Regions from separate parts of the Exiguobacterium sp. SH5S4 genome, predicted to be linked through region 2. Evidence: riboswitches for the same ligand, from Rfam matches in the RefSeq annotation. Region 2 holds a riboswitch; each other region holds the start of a gene.

Region 1 (5,504 bases), on a different contig from region 2:
ATTCTTCTTTTCAGACGCCGTCAACGGGTTCGGCACGTAAGACCCGGCGAGGCCGAGGTTGCCTTTTTTCGTGAGGACGAAGACGACGAGACCGATGAACATCCCGACCGCGGCGAGGGCGAAGCCCCAATGGAAGCCGTAGCTCTTTTGGACGCCGCCGACGATCAAAGGCGAGATGAAGGCCCCGAGGTTGATCCCCATGTAGAAGATACTGAACCCGGCGTCACGGCGACGGTCCGTCTCGTGGTACAGGTCACCGACGATACTCGACACGTTCGGCTTCAACAGTCCGGTCCCGATGACGATGAGACCCATCGAGATGAACAAGAACGTGAGGCTGCCCGGGATCGACAAGACGATATGACCGAGCATGATGAACACACCACCGAAAAATACGGCCCGGGACGTCCCGAAGACGCGGTCGGCGAGCCATCCCCCGATGACTCCTGACATGTAGACGAGCGCGCCGTACACGGACATGATCGACAAGGCGACGTTCTGGTCGAGCCCGAGACCGCCTTCCGATACCTCGTAATACATGTAGAAGACGAGGATGGCCCGCATCCCGTAGTACGAGAAACGTTCCCAAAATTCAGTGAAGAACAACGTGAACAAGCCTTTCGGCTGTCCGAAAAATCCTTTTTGTGGCACACTGTCCACAATTTTCTGTTTATCGATCCTTTCCATGAAAGATCCCTCCTTGACCGTATTATCATAAGAAGAATCATTATGTTTGTAAAGGAAAAATGAAAGTGAAGTTCAAATTTTAACAGGTTTGAAACGAAACTAAAATCCACCTAAACCAAGTTGTTTAGGTGGATTGATGAACTAAGCAGTCTTTTGTTTAGCTTCTTCCGCGCTGACGTATCTCCCGAGGCGCCAATAGATGAAACCCGACAGACAACTCGCCGCCCCGACGAGGATGAGGGCGATGTGCCCGGCACGCTGGTCGAGGAACAGGCTGGCCATGAGCGGCGCGGTCACACCGCCGATCAACCATTGGATGCTGGCGGCCCCGTTATAGGCACCGCGCATGTTCTCGGGGGCGATCATGGCGATGAACGTCTGTTGGACGGGCGACATGATCATCTCGCCGAGCGTATAGAACGCGTATACGGCGAGCAGGATACCGACGAGGACGAGGTACGGGGTGCCGAGCGTATAGAGGAGCCGCGGCACGACCGCGATCAACATCATCCCGATCCCGAAAATCGTCGCCCCGACCAGCATGACGTTGCCGAACGGTTTGCGCCCGAGTTTTGAGGCGATCGGGAATTGGAACAAGACGACCATGATGCCGTTCAAGGCGAGCAGATAGGCGAACGGGTTCTCGCGGTCGGTGAACGACGGCATCGACTCTTTCAAGAACAGCGGCAACATGCTCTCGATCAGCGAGAAGCCCATCGAGATGAAGACTCCGGCGAAGATGAAGACGAGAAAGACTTTGTCGTTGTAAAAGACGCGCAAGACGTCACGGTTCGACGGTGTGTCCTGCCCGGTCGTCTCAGGGAGCGACTCGCGGATGAAACGTCCGAGAACGAGCGCATACAAGGCAAAGACGAACGCTGCCGTGAAGAAGATGTACTGTCGGTCGATGAACAAGACGGCACTGCCGAGCAGGGGACCGAACGCCGCGCCGATATTATGTCCCATCCGTAAGAGACCGAACGCCTCGTTCATCTGTTCCGGCTCGGTCACGTCGGCGACCATCGCGCTCGCGGCCGGGTGGAACAACGAGTTCGTCAAGCCGAGCATGGCGTTCAAGAGCAGGAGCGGCCAAAACGTTTCCGCGAAAGCGAAACCGATGAGGGCGACCGCATCACCGAGGATGGCGGTCATCATGACCGGCTTTCGGCCATACAGGTCGGCGAGACGTCCGCCGACGACCGAGCCGATGAGCGCCATGATCGGTCCGGTCGCCAAGATGACACCGACTTGGACGTAGCTGTCGAGCTTGTCGCTGTAATAGAGGACGAGGAACGGGGCGATCATGAACATCATGACACCGGTGATCGTCTCGCCGAGGAAACGAATCCAAATGTTACGGTCGAGCCGTTTGAGTGATTGAATCATACGTTTCACCTGCTTCTACAAAATAAAAGGGACGAAGGATGCACGGAGGCATACTCGTCCCTACTTAACCTATGTACGCCTCGGAAGACAGGCGGGTGACTTCAGTTCATGAAACGGAAGACCCCGACCCGTCAGTATGAAATTGGATACGATGTGGCTGCGTCATGACTGACATGGCGGGTCCTCCTTTCTGAAAGTTTACTCTTCATTTCAACTGTATGACAGATTCTTGAAATGTGTCAACATATTTTGACTTGCGTCATAACAGTTCATTTAAATTCTTGCGGGTGAGCCGATAATCGATCAACCGGGACAAGACGACCTGAATCATCGCGGTCACGGGTACGCTGATAAACATCCCGACGAGGCCGAACAGGCTCCCCCCGATGATGATCGATGTGATGACCCAGAACGGGGTGATCCCGACGCTGTCGCCGAGAATTTTCGGGCCGAGCCAGAGTCCGTCGAACTGTTGCAGCAAGAAGATGAACAACAAGACGAGCAGGGCCGTGAACGGATCGTAGAAGTAGGTGATGATGAACGCCGGGATCATCCCTAAGAGCGGCCCGACGTATGGGATGAAGTTCAGCACCCCGATGATGACACCGAGCAAGAGCGCGTACGGCGCGCCGATGATCAAGAGCCCGATGACGGCCATCACGCCGATGATGAGACAGTCGAGCGACTTTCCGATGATGTAGCGTTTAAAGATATAGTCCATCTCTTGGAAGATGTCGATCGTCGTCTTCGCTGAGGCGACCGGGAACATCGCATACAGCAGACGTTTGAACATCCGGGCGAACACTTCCTTGTCTTTCAACAAGTAGATCGAGATGACGATCCCGATCAACAAGTTGATCAACGTCATCGTGAAGCTCGACACGTAACCGACCGAAGACACGACGGCCGTCTCGACCCATCCGGAATACCGCTCCTCGAACCGGTTCAAGTCGATGGCTTGGGCGATCGTCTCGTTGTATTCTCTCAAATACGTGTTGAGTTGACCGAGGAAGCTATCGATTTGGCGAATATAAAACGGGAGCTCCTCGATGAGAGACGCGACACTCGAATAGATGCGAGGGAACAGCGTCACCGCTGACACGACAAGGATCCCGATGAACGTGACGTAGACGATCAACAAGCCTTGGTAGCGCTTCAAGTGGAACCGTTCTTCTATGTAGGACAGGACGGTGTTGAGGAGCAGCGCGATGGCGATTCCCATGATGATCGGCGTCAACAGCTGAAACGCATATTGCAGGACCCGAGAGATCGTGTCCGGCTCACTGATGACTTTCCATAGGACGAGCAGAATCAGCCCGATCACGCTTAACTTCCATATCAATTGACGGTTTAGTTCCAATGGTCTATCCCCTCATGCTGTAAATTTTGCAGAATAACGTTCATCTTTTACTATGAACGTTTTTTTACTGGGATTCAATAGCGGTAAGGAATTTTTGAAATAAGGATTGACAAGGTTGGTAACGTTTGGTTTACTAAATGACATATTACAGAAATTATCAATTGCATATAAAAACACTTTCTATCAAGAGAAGCGGAGGGACTGGCCCGATGAAGCTTCAGCAACAGATTGTTTCAATACTGTGCTAATTCCAGCAAGGTGACCTTGAGAGATGGAAAGGTGGTTGTTTGAATACGTCCGTATCTCGACACCCCTTTCCTCGGAAAGGGGTGTTTTTGCATAGGAGGACTATTCATGACAGACAGACGCTCGAAGTTACTTAAAACGTTACCACCCCAGCATTTCGTCGGACTCGCCGCTGAAGTCGCCGCACTCGAGCGTTCAGGCCGCGACGTCATCCGGCTCGGCCAAGGGACGCCCGACTTGCCGACACCAGCCCCGATCTGCGAGGCGTTGCAGACGGCCCTGCTCGACCCGGCGACACACCAATACGGCCCGTTCCGGGGACAGACGCGCCTGAAGCAAGCGGTCGCGACGTTCTACCAGACCGAATACGGCGTCGCGCTCGATGCCGAGACCGAAGTGGCCATCTTGATCGGCAGCAAGTCGGGACTCATCACGCTCCCGCAATGTGTGCTCGAGCCAGGTGACGGCATGTTGCTCCCGAACCCGGGCTACCCGGACTACATCTCGGGGGCGCGTCTCGCCGGCGCGGTCGTCCACGACCTCGTCCTCCGGGAAGAGAACGGTTATCTTCCTGATTATGAGACGCTCGATCCGCAGGGAGCGCGACTCATGTATTTGAACTACCCGAGCAATCCGACCGGTGCCGTCGCGTCGCCCGCGTTCTTTGACGACACGGTCCGTTTCGCGAATAAGCATGACCTCATGGTCGTCCACGACTTCGCCTACGGCAGCATCGGTTTCGACGGTCACGTCCCGCCGAGCTTCCTGCAGACGCCGGGAGCGAAAGACATCGGCATCGAGGTGTATACGATGTCGAAGGCGTTCAACATGTCCGGCTGGCGGGTCGCTTTCGCCGTCGGCAACCGCGACATCATCGAGGCGATCAACACGTATCAGGACCACGTCCATGTGAGCGTGTTCTCGGCCATCCAAGAGGCGGCCATCGCCGCGCTCGAGTCACCGCGTTCGCTCCGGGACGACTTGTCACGGTTGTATGAGGCCCGCCGCGACCGGCTCGTCGACGGGTTACGTCAGGCCGGATGGGACATCACGGCCCCGAGCGGCTCGTTCTTCGTCTGGGCGAAAGTGCCGGACGGGGACGCCAAATCGTTCTCGCATAAGCTGCTCCACGAGGCAGGGGTCGCCGTGACGCCTGGCTATTTCTTCGGCTCAGAAGGCGAGCGGTACGTCCGGTTCGGGCTCGTCTCCGCCGAGCCGAAGATCGACGAGGCCGTCGAGCGGATCGAGAAACTGTTCGCGACGTATGAAGAGGTCCGGGCATGATCCGCCAAGCCGTGCTCGAGTACGACCATGCGGATGATGCGCTCGAGCGGCTCGATGAATTGATCGCTGGCCGTCGTGCTCACGTGCTGCGCGGGCAGAACGGTTTTGACGTCGTCAAGCGCGTCCTGCCAGCGATCACTGCCTATCCGACATCGCTGTTCCGTGGCGAATGCACGGACGCGGAGGTCGAACGGCTCCGTTTGAAGGATGTGGATGTCCTCCTTGCCGTCGGTGGGGGCAAGCTCGTCGACACGGCGAAACTCGTCGCTTACCGGCAAGGTGTCCCGCTGATCGTCATCCCGACGCTCGCCTCGAACTGTGCCGCCTTCACACCGCTCAGCGTCATCTATGACGAGCAGGGTGCCTATGACCGCTACGACGTGTTCCGCGTCGTCATCGAGCGGGTCATCGTCGACGCGAGGGTCGTGACGGACTCGCCGTACGACTACTTCCGAGCCGGCGTCATCGACACGGTCGCCAAGTTTTACGAGGCCCGCTATTTGAGCGGCGACAGTTCGCCTGATGCCGGCGTCAATACCGG
Region 2 (5,504 bases):
GTAAAACGGGATCCCGTAATGTTTAGCCAGGACGGCGAGCTGGAGCGTGCCGATCTTATTGGCGACGTGACCCGTCCGTGTGATGCGGTCAGCGCCGACGATGATGGCGTCGACTCCTTTCGCCTGAATCGTCCAAGCGGCCATATTGTCGGTGATGAGCGTGACGTCGATGTCGGCCCGGTCGAGCTCCCAGACGGTCAGGCGTGCCCCTTGGAGGAGCGGCCGCGTCTCACAAGCGAAGACGTTAAACGCGATACCTCGCTCTTTCCCGACGTAAAACGGCGCGAGCGCAGTCCCGTAACGCGACGTCGCGATCGCCCCGGCGTTACAGATCGTCAAGACGTTCCCCCCTGCCGGCAGCACCGTGAGCGCATGCTCCCCGATGGCCCGATACGTGTCGACGTCTCGCTCGAACAGCGCGATGGCCCGATGTTTGATGTCAGTCGCGATTCTTTCAAAGTCGTCTCCGACGTTGAATCCGAGAAGCGACTCGATCACGTTTTGCAGATTGACCGCCGTCGGACGGGTCGCGATCAATCGACGGCCGACGAGGTCGAGCCGGCGTGTGAAGTCCGGGTCATCCTGGAGGCGGACCGCTTCTTTCGCGAGCACGAATGCGCCGAAATAGGCGATGGCCGGCGCGCCTCGGACTTGTAACGTCTCGATGGCGTGCTCCGCCTGTTCGAGCGTCGCGATCGTCACGTACCGCTCTTCATGGGGCAGTAACGTTTGGTCTAAAATGACGAGCTCGTCCCGGTTCGGGTCGAAGCGAATGTTTTGGACTGTCATACGCGTACCCCCGCTAACAGCGTCACTAAATCATCGATCGAACGGATATCGTGGCGCTGTTTAATGAGCGTCGTGCCGAGCGTGAGCGCTTCCCGTTTCCGCTCGAGCCGGACCGTTTCCGGTAACGTCTCGAGGTCAGCGACTCCGGCGAGGCCGATGGCGCGGCGAATCAGTTCGCATCCGGCATAGCCGATCGTGTCGCTAAAGATGGTTTGAAGTAGCTCATCGACGAATCCGTCCGTGTTGAACGGTTCGACCGCCGTCTCAAACTTCGTCCGGAACGTCTTCTCAAACGTCTCCCATACCGTCAATACGTCCGTGAACCGTTCGAACCGTTTGAGTGGGTCATGGAACGTCGATAGCGTCAAATGGGCGACGATTTGCCCGATGTCAAAGCCGAACGGTCCGTAAAAAGCGAACTCCGGATCGATGACTTTCGTCTCTTGTTGCGTCGCGAAGATACTGCCTGTATGTAAGTCTCCGTGCAAGAGCGCGTCGTGTTTCGTGACGAAACCGACTTTCAGTTTCGTGACCTCCACTTTCAATTTCTGGTCACGCCAAAGCGCTTCGACGTCCTGACGGAGCGCGGTTTCGATGTTGTTCGATTCGGCATCTTTGTACGGATCGGTGAAGATCAGTTTTTCAGTGATGTCGCACAGTTCCGGGTTGTAGTAATCCCGTTCTTTCCGCTTCTTCTCAATCGGGCCGGCCGTATAGTCTGACGTCTCAAACAACGTCTGTCCTAAAAACTCACCGATGTGACGGGCGAGTTCAGGATACGTTTTCCCTTCCAAATAGCCCGTCCGGACGATATCAAAGTCGGACAAGTCCTCTAAAATCGTGTAGGCGAGCGTCCGGTCACTGCCGAGAACGACCGGGACGAAACGCGGGACGACGCTAGCGAATTCGCGCAACGCGAGCTGCTCGATCCACGCCCGTTCAAGTGTGAGCGGCCAACTCTCTCCGACGACTTTCGCATACGGTAGCGCCTGCTTGACGATGAGGCTCGTTTCGCCTTGACGGATGCGGAAGACGAGGTTCAAGTTGCCGTCCCCGATCTCCTCGCAATGCGCGATGCCCCCATCTTCGAGTAACCCTAACGTTCTGACGTGCTCGACGACTGTCTGTTCTGTAAATGGTTGATAAGCCATGTCTGTTTCCCCTTTCGGTATATTCCCCACAAAAAAAGCCCCTTTCTCCGCGAGAAAGAGGCACAGCCGTAACGGTTGTTCCTCTCATCTGTCAGACGTATGTCTGGTGGATGTAGCACCGTGCCTACTGGTCGGTTGCTGCGGCGTCATCGGGCCAATTCCCTCTGCCAACTCGCGATAAGAGTGTCATATTCGATTGTGTGAACTTGTTGTGATGAATGTTACTTACTCGAGCACCAAGTTGTCAACGTCAATTTTCGGACCCGGTGTTGTCTTTTCCCGGGCATATATAGAAACAATGAATTCAACTATTTTTTCTCAAAAAAAGGAATTGACGAACCGGATATTGTGTGACAAAATTCAATTAAATTTCACAACTTCAAAATACATTCTTATCAAGAGCAGACGGAGGGGACAAGCCCGATGATGTCGCAGCAACCGACCCGATTGGGCACGGTGCTAATTCTTGCAGCGTAAGCTGAGAGATAAGAGTTCATTTTTTTATGATGACCTCTTGCCTCGGCATGGGGTCATTTTTTGTTTGACCGGAAGGAGGAACGAACATGAGTATTACTGCCACATATGAAATCAGCCGGACGAACCGCGTCGCGACTGTCGCCGAGAAAATCGCCCTTGAACTGACCGTCGGCACATGGACGGAACTGCCCCACCTAGAGCAAGAACAATTAAAGGCGTATCGGGGCGAGGTCGTCTCAACGACGCACACGGAAACGACGAGTCGCTTCACAATCCGTTATCCGCTCCATAACGTCACGCCCGACTTCTCATCCATCTTGACGACGACGTTCGGGAAATTATCGCTCGATGACTCGGTACGCTTGATCGACTTGACGTTACCCGAAACGCTTGCGTCTGAATTCCCCGGAGCAAAGTTCGGTGTTCAAGGCGTTCGTGAGTTGCTCGACGTCCATGATCGCCCGCTCGTCATGAGCATCTTTAAAGGGATCATCGGCCGTGATTTACGCTTCTTAGAACAGCAACTTCGAGACCAGCTCGCCGGCGGCATCGACATCGTCAAAGATGATGAAATCCTATACGATAATCCGCTCACTCCGTCGCTTGAACGAGCTAAAATCGGGGCGGCCGTCATCCAAGAACAGTTCGAAACGACCGGGAAACGTTCGCTCTATGCCATCACGCTCAGCGGTCCGGTGTTCGGGCTACGTGACCAAGCGCTCCGCTTGATCGAGGCGGGCGCGACGGCACTGTTGTTCAACGTCTATACATACGGGCTCGACACACTCCGCGAACTCGCGAGCGATCCAACAATTAACGTCCCGATTTTGGCGCATCCGGCGTTCGCCGGCGCCTTGACCGGCTCGATCAGCCACTCGCTCTTGCTCGGGAAATTGTTCCGCCTCGCGGGGGCCGACTTGACGCTGTTCCCGTCCCCATACGGTTCACTCGCGACACCGTCCGATGAGGCGTTCGCGATTCGGGATAGCAGTGCTCGGCCGCACTGGGCGAAGCCGATTCTACCGGTCCCGTCGGCCGGCATCCATCCGGGGCTCGTCCCGGACATCATCCGTGATTTCGGCACAGACGTCGTCATCAACGCCGGCGGCGGCATCCACGGTCACCCAGACGGCGCGGCTGCCGGGGCCCGGGCGTTCCGACAAGCGATTGAGCAAGTAGTGGGCGTGGCGAGCCAGACGAACGAGCTCGAGGCCGCGCTAAAGGCGTGGTCAAAACAATGACGATTCACATCTTGTGTGACTTCGACGGGACGATCACGGCCGAGGACAACATCATCGCTTTGATGCGGGCGTTCGCACCGCCCGAATGGCACGCGCTCAAAGACGACGTGCTCGCTCAAGACATCTCGATCCGCTCCGGGGTCGGACAGATGTTCCAGCTGTTGCCGAGCGCTGACGCTTCGGCGTACCGTGACTACTTGCTGGACCGCATCACCTTGCGCCAAGGTTTCTCGACGTTTTTGGCAGAAGTCCGGCAACAAGTTTGGAAGTTCGACGTCGTCAGCGGCGGCATGGACTTTTTCGTGTACCCGATCTTGCAAGACCACGTCGCGCCGGACCACATCTACTGTAACGTCGCCGACTTCTCGGGCGAGACGGTACGCGTCGACTGGCCCTACGCCTGTGACGCGCATTGCACGAATGATTGTGGTTGCTGCAAACCGACAATCGCCCGGACGATCGTCGATCCCGTTGATCGCTTGATCGTCATCGGTGACTCGGTGACCGACTTCGAGATCGCCAAACGGGCCGATTTCGTCTACGCCCGTGGGCAACTCATCACGCTCTGTGAAGCAGAAGGCATCGCCTACGCCCCGTTCGAGACGTTCGACGACATCACCCATCACATGAAGGAGGTGCACGTATGAGCGTGACCGCACGTTGGCTTGAACTCGCCGACATTAAAGACGAACTCGCCGCGCGCGACTGGTTCCCCGGAACGAGTGGCAATTTGGCGATTCGTGTCTCCGACGACCCGCTGACCTTCCTCGTCACGGCGAGCGGACGCGATAAACGAAAACGGACCGCGGACGATTTCGTCCTCGTCGACGCGGCCGGCAGGTTACTTGGCGAACAAACTGGCAAACCGTCCGCTGAGACGTTGCTACACGTCGAGGTGTTCAACAAGACTGCGGCGACGTGTTCACTCCATGTGCACACGGTCGACAACAACGTCATCTCCGAGCTCCATGCCGTGAACGGTGAGGTCGTCTTCACGGGGCAAGAGATCATCAAGGCACTCGGGTATTGGGAAGAGGACGCGGTCGTCCGGGTCCCGATCATCGACAATCATGCCGACATCCCGACGCTCGCGGCCGCCTTCGCGCCTCACGTCCATTCAAGCGCCGGTGCCGTCCTCATCCGTAATCACGGCATCACGGTCTGGGGCGAGACGCCGGCTGCGGCGAAACGTTATTTAGAAGCATACGAATTTTTGTTCAGCTACACGTTAAAACTACGCGCCTTAGGCGTCCATTCATAAGGAGGAACTATCTATGGCAACTGTCTATTTCCAACAAACCGAAGAACGTCTCGTCGACCAATCTGAAGTGAACGTATTTTTAGAATCGCGCGGTATTCTGTATGAGCAGTGGGACATCGCTAAACTTCCGGTCGCGCTTCAAGAAAACTACGAACTGACGGACGACGACAAGCAAGCCATCCTCGCAACGTTCCGTGACGAGATTCAAGACGTGTCGGAGCGCCGCGGCTATCAAACGGCCGACGTCATCTCGCTGTCTGACGCGACACCGAACTTGGACGAACTGCTCGTCAACTTCCAAAAGGAACACCATCATACGGACGACGAGGTCCGCTTCATCGTCAGCGGGCACGGCATCTTCGCCATCGACGACGCCGAACGTGGCTACTTCAACATCGAACTCAATCCCGGCGATTTGATTTCGGTCCCGGTGAACACGCGCCACTACTTCACGCTCCAAGACGACCGCCAAGTCGTCGCCGTCCGCATCTTCGTGACGACAGAAGGCTGGGTGCCGATCTACGAGAAGCAAGACGTGACTGCCTAACAAAAAATCCTGCCTTCCGCATACGCGAAAGACAGGAT
Region 3 (5,504 bases), on a different contig from region 2:
TTTTTCAATACGAGCGGGCAAGTGTATCGTAATGAAGGCATTAAAGATAAGCTCCCGAATTTGTCAGAAGACGAACAAATCGAGCTTTTAGTCAGCAATGGTATGCTTTTAAAGCGTCCAATCGTCACTGACGGTCAAAAATCGACGGTCGGTTTTTCAGAAAAGTCATTTACAGACGTTTGGGGCTAAGTGCTATAATACACATGTGAGTCTAATTTATTTGAGGGGGAAGTCAAGATGAGCAAAGTACCTGCAAATCTACGTTATTCAAAAGAACACGAATGGGTTGAAGTGAACGGAAGCGTTGCCCGCATCGGGATCACGGATTTCGCACAAAGCGAACTAGGGGACATCGTGTTTGTGGAACTTCCTGAAGTCGGCGGCACGATTTTGCTCGACGAGCCGTTCGGTTCGGTCGAATCGGTCAAGACGGTGTCTGAACTGTACGCACCGATCTCTGGGAAGATCACGGCAGTGAATGAATCACTCGCGGATTCTCCGGAACTCGTCAACGAAGCACCGTTCGAAGGCGCATGGATGATCGAAGTCGAGTTGAACGATTCAACGGACGTCGACAAACTCATGTCAGCCGAAGAATATGAAGCGATGATTCAAGGCTAACAAAAATCCCGGTTTCTCTTTATGAGAAGCCGGGATTTTTTGATTTAGTCGAAGTCGAGGCGGTAATGTTCAGGCTGGATGAGTGATGTCCGGTTGAACAGGCGATAGAAGACAATCCCGAGCGTCACCGGAATGAGGCCGAACAAGACGATGACGAGCATGACGTTCCATAGGGCGAAGCCGCCTGGCATCAAGTGCAGGGCGTTGACTGGTCCGATGAGCCCTGAGACGCCGAAGCCGGCGCTGATCGGTGTCCCCTCGATACGGAGGATACCGGCGAGCGCACCGAGAATGGCCGCGTTCGCGAGCACCGGCAGCATCATGATCGGACGGCGGACGAAATTTGCCATTTGAATTTTCGGTGAGCCGAGGAAGTGAGCGATTGATGTCCCGGTGGCATTCATCTGCCACCCGGCGATGGCGAGACCGAAGCCGGCCGCGACGACACCGAGGTTGGCGGCCCCGGCGGCAACACCGGACAGGCTGATCGCCGTCGCGATCCCGACCGTCGAGATCGGAGAGACGATGATGAGCGAGAACGCCATCGCGATCAACATGCCCATCATAATCGGCTGGAGGTCAGTCATCGTCATGATGATGGTGCCGATGTACGTCGTGATCTGGGAGATGTACGTGAGTAAGAACATGCCGATCCCGCCGGCGATGACGATGACCGTCATCGGTAAGACGAGCACGGTGTACGTCTTTAATCGTGGTGACAACTGCATGACCATATATGTCGCAAGGGCCGCCGTCACGCCGGCCGTGATGACGTCGCCGATACCGGCCATGAGGAACGCGCCTTCCTCGATGCGGATGGCGCCGCTTCCGACCTGGGTCGCGATACCGATCGTCCCGGCCTCGAGCGCAGAACGTCCGAATTGCATCGCGACGGTGACACCGATGATGACCGGGAGTAGGCGCATCGCGATCGTCGTCGCGTCTAAGATGAACTGCAAAGACGGAAAATACGGTAAGATGGCTTTCGTTAATTCACCGAGCAATGCGCTCGGGATGAGGGCGATTAAAATAGCGAGACTGAGTCCGTTCAATACGTTCATCAAAAATTGTTTGCCTGTCAGTTTCGTTTGTTCCGTCATGGGTGGATTCACCTGTCCTTTTCTACGTGTTTGCTGTTATGTACGAAAGCGATAAAGTTAATGACCATACTATGCCTCTTTTGGGCGAGCGTCAACAAGAAATATTGAACTATTCAGATTTTTCCAGTTGAGCACAACTTTTGAACAGATCGGCTCACATTCATATACTTAGAAAAGAGGTGAGAACAATGATTACAGACGGATTGTTATATATATACGCCCCGATGTGTGGAACATGCGCTGTGGCCGAGCGGATGCTCGCCGTCGTCGAAGCGGTCGACCCGACACTCGCGATCGACAAGCAGGACGCCAACTTTATCCCGCAAGAGTTAGAAGCGTATCAAGTCATGAGCGTACCGGCGCTGTTAAAGCTTAAAGACGGCCAAGTCGAAGACCGATTATATGCGTTCCAAAACGTGCAGCACGTCCTATCTTTCGTTAAATGAGATAGGATGATTAGAATAATCAGAAAATTTTAAATAATCAGTTGACACAGAAAGTTCACGAATGGTATATTCATTACAACATCTTACTTGAACACAATATAGGACGAGATTTTCCAGCCATCAAGACGTTTTAGAACAGCCGGTGCATCACTTTACGCGACTTTTAGGTGGACCTTCCCTTAGATTGTCCCCCAAAAAAATCAAGCGCAGGGACACCGACCGCGTAACCGCACGGTACGTTCTAAGGCCGAGTGATGGATGGCTTGAATCCCCCATATAAGGATGAACACTCTGATCGGGCAAAAGAGTTTCATCTATGGGTTGTCCTTCCGTGACTCAAGGTGCTACGTTCTGTGTCATCCTCGGATGGCACCTTTTTTTGATTTTTCGCACAAAATAGTTTGACATGAAAATAATGTGTCGCTATTATAAAGCTAATCGAATAAACAACACTCTTATCAAGAGAGGCTGAGGGACTGGCCCTATGACGCCCAGCAACCGCGGAGCAATCCGAAATGGTGCTAATTCCAGCAAGGTGAGAACCTTGGAAGATGAGAGCAATCGTTGTCCGTACCGATAAAGTACGCACGTTTGCTCAAACGTGTGTACTTTTTTTGTTGTCAGGAGGGAAAGGTATTGATTCAATTACGTAACGTGGCCAAATGGTTCGACACGAAGAACGGTCGGGTCCAGGCGGTCGATGATGTGTCGCTCACAATCGAGAGCGGCGAAATTTTTGGAATAATCGGATATTCAGGAGCAGGCAAGTCGACGCTCATTCGTCTACTTAACCGGCTCGAGTCACCTTCAAGCGGTGAGATTGTCGTCGCAGGGAGCGAACTGACGAAACTCACTCCGAAAGAACTGCGCGGGGTGCGCAAAAACGTCTCGATGGTATTCCAACACTTTAATTTATTATGGTCGCGCACGGTCGCTGAGAACATCAGCTTCCCGCTCGAACTGATCGGGGTACCGGCCAGTGAACGCAAACGCCGCGTCCAAGAGCTCGTCGATCTCGTCGGCCTCGCCGGACGTGAAGACAGCTATCCGTCGCAACTATCGGGCGGTCAAAAACAGCGAGTCGGGATTGCCCGCGCGCTCGCTACAAATCCAGACGTGCTCCTCTGCGATGAAGCGACGAGCGCACTCGACCCGAAGACGACCGATTCGATTCTTGAACTGCTCGTCAGCATCAATAAGAAACTCGGACTGACGATCGTCCTCATCACCCATGAGATGCATGTCATCCAAAAAATCTGTCACCGCGTCGCCGTCATGGAGGCAGGGAAAGTCGTCGAGACCGGTCAAGTCGCCGACGTGTTCCAACATCCGGAACAGCCGATCACGAAAGAGTTCGTCAAACAAATCGGCGCCGTCGACGACATGTCGCTCACGTTCGAACATTTGAAAGCACGGTATCCGACTGGTCAAATCGTCAAGCTCAAATTCTTGAACGAGACGGCCGAACAGCCGATCTTGTCAGAAGTGTTGAAACAGCACGACATCGGCTTCAACATCATCGGCGGAAACGTGACGCAGTCGCAAGTCGGTGCGCTCGGGACGCTATTCATCCAATTGATCGGAGAGCCGGCTGAAGTCGAGCGGGCCATCGCCTCAATCCGGTCACAGGCAGTGGAAGTGGAGGTAGAAAGCGATGTTTCCTAATGTAGATTGGCAAGTCATGCTTGAACAGACGTGGGAGACGCTTTATATGACGCTCGTCGCGGGAGCTGCGACATTCGTCATCGGTCTCGCCCTCGGCATGCTCCTATACGTCACAAACGAACCGCTCATGACGAAGAATCGCCCGATTTATACAATCATCAGCGCGGTCGTCAACGTGTTCCGCTCGATCCCGTTCATCATTTTGATCATCTTGCTCATCCCGTTCACGCTCCTTCTCGTCGGGACGATGCTCGGATCGACGGCGGCGCTCCCGGCGCTCATCATCGGGGCGGCCCCGTTCTATGCGCGCATGGTCGAACTCGCGCTTCGTGAAGTCGACCGTGGCGTCATCGAGGCGGCCGAGTCGATGGGCGCGACGAAATGGCAGATCGTCTATAAAGTGTTGTTCCCAGAAGCACTCCCGGCCATCGTGTCAGGCATCACGGTGACGATCGTCGCCATCGTCGGTTACACGGCCATGGCCGGGGTCGTCGGCGGCGGCGGCCTTGGGAACTTGGCATTCCTTGAAGGGTTCCAGCGTTCACAAAGCGACGTCACGTTTGTCGCGACCGTATTGATCTTAGTCATCGTTTTCGTCGTTCAGTTTATCGGCGATCGACTCGTCTCAAAAATCGACAAGCGTTCTGCTTGATCAAAAAGAAAATTTGGAGGGTATCACAATGAAATCATGGAAAACAGTACTCGGATTGACAGCAGCTTCAGCACTCACAATTCTCGCGGCATGTGGCGGCGGGGACTCAGAATCAGGCTCGGGCGACGACAAGACGCTCATCGTCGGCGCGTCGAACGTACCACACGCCGAGATTTTAGAGCACGTCCAAGATGAATACGAAGCAAAAGGCTACACGCTCGAAATCAAGAAGTTCCAAGACTACGTGCTCCCGAACAAGACGCTCGCAGCGGGGGAACTCGACGCGAACTACTTCCAACACGAGCCGTACCTCGAGTCACAAATGGCTGAGAACAAAGACTATAAATTCGCTTCAGCCGGTGGTGTTCACATCGAGCCGATCGGTGTCTACTCACAAGACTACAAGTCACTCAATGAACTTCCGGACGGAGCTGAGGTCATCATGAGCTCGTCGGTCGCTGACCACGGACGGATCTTGACGATGCTTCAGACAGAAGGCTTGCTCACGCTCGCTGACGGTAAGACGACAGACGCGACAGTCGCTGACATCGTCGACAACCCGAAAAACTTGAAGTTCAAGACGGACGTCGAAGCGGCACTTCTCCCGCAAGCGTTCAACAACGGTGAAGGTGACGCCGTCCTCATCAACACGAACTACGCGATCGATGCCGGGCTCAACCCGCTCGAAGACGCGATCGCTCTTGAAGGCGAAGATTCACCGTACGTCAACTTGATCGTCACACGTGAAGGCGACGAGAGTGACGAGCGCGTCAAGGCACTCCTTGAAGTATTGACGTCAGAAGAGACACAACAGTGGATCTTGGATGAGTACAAAGGTGCGGTCGTACCGGTTAAATAATGATTGATCTAAGGGTCCGGGACATCCCGGGCCTTTTTTGTTTGCAGTGGTTTTGCTTTAACAATAGAAGTAAACTGTTTATATGTAGAAAAAGGGGGGATCCGGGTGAGCATACGACAGATTCATCCGCTGACGCTAGGCGTCTTATTCGGTACATTTTT

The links. A riboswitch is a leader RNA that binds a small molecule or an ion and turns the genes downstream of it on or off. The one in region 2 is predicted to bind S-adenosylmethionine.
Region 1: linked by a shared signal. The riboswitch ahead of EVJ32_RS14280 (aminotransferase class I/II-fold pyridoxal phosphate-dependent enzyme) and the one ahead of EVJ32_RS14085 (2,3-diketo-5-methylthiopentyl-1-phosphate enolase) in region 2 are both predicted to bind S-adenosylmethionine.
Region 3: linked by a shared signal. The riboswitch ahead of EVJ32_RS00510 (methionine ABC transporter ATP-binding protein) and the one ahead of EVJ32_RS14085 (2,3-diketo-5-methylthiopentyl-1-phosphate enolase) in region 2 are both predicted to bind S-adenosylmethionine.

The regions. Positions count from the first base shown of each region.
Region 1 is NZ_SJUQ01000033.1:1,044-6,547, forward strand. It holds gene EVJ32_RS14265 (peptide MFS transporter) at 1-687, opposite strand, end outside; gene EVJ32_RS14270 (MDR family MFS transporter) at 829-2,073, opposite strand; gene EVJ32_RS14275 (AI-2E family transporter) at 2,333-3,433, opposite strand; SAM riboswitch class I at 3,611-3,711, shown strand; gene EVJ32_RS14280 (aminotransferase class I/II-fold pyridoxal phosphate-dependent enzyme) at 3,788-4,963, shown strand; gene EVJ32_RS14285 (iron-containing alcohol dehydrogenase) at 4,960-5,504, shown strand, end outside.
Region 2 is NZ_SJUQ01000031.1:24,784-30,287, reverse strand. It holds gene mtnA (S-methyl-5-thioribose-1-phosphate isomerase) at 1-789, opposite strand, end outside; gene mtnK (S-methyl-5-thioribose kinase) at 786-1,940, opposite strand; SAM riboswitch class I at 2,022-2,124, opposite strand; SAM riboswitch class I at 2,330-2,432, shown strand; gene EVJ32_RS14085 (2,3-diketo-5-methylthiopentyl-1-phosphate enolase) at 2,504-3,658, shown strand; gene EVJ32_RS14080 (2-hydroxy-3-keto-5-methylthiopentenyl-1-phosphate phosphatase) at 3,655-4,305, shown strand; gene EVJ32_RS14075 (methylthioribulose 1-phosphate dehydratase) at 4,302-4,919, shown strand; gene EVJ32_RS14070 (cupin domain-containing protein) at 4,933-5,466, shown strand.
Region 3 is NZ_SJUQ01000001.1:102,482-107,985, forward strand. It holds gene EVJ32_RS00490 (arsenate reductase family protein) at 1-189, shown strand, start outside; gene gcvH (glycine cleavage system protein GcvH) at 238-621, shown strand; gene EVJ32_RS00500 (PTS sugar transporter subunit IIC) at 666-1,721, opposite strand; gene EVJ32_RS00505 (thioredoxin family protein) at 1,910-2,167, shown strand; SAM riboswitch class I at 2,620-2,725, shown strand; gene EVJ32_RS00510 (methionine ABC transporter ATP-binding protein) at 2,804-3,832, shown strand; gene EVJ32_RS00515 (methionine ABC transporter permease) at 3,822-4,484, shown strand; gene EVJ32_RS00520 (MetQ/NlpA family ABC transporter substrate-binding protein) at 4,513-5,343, shown strand; gene EVJ32_RS00525 (MDR family MFS transporter) at 5,449-5,504, shown strand, end outside.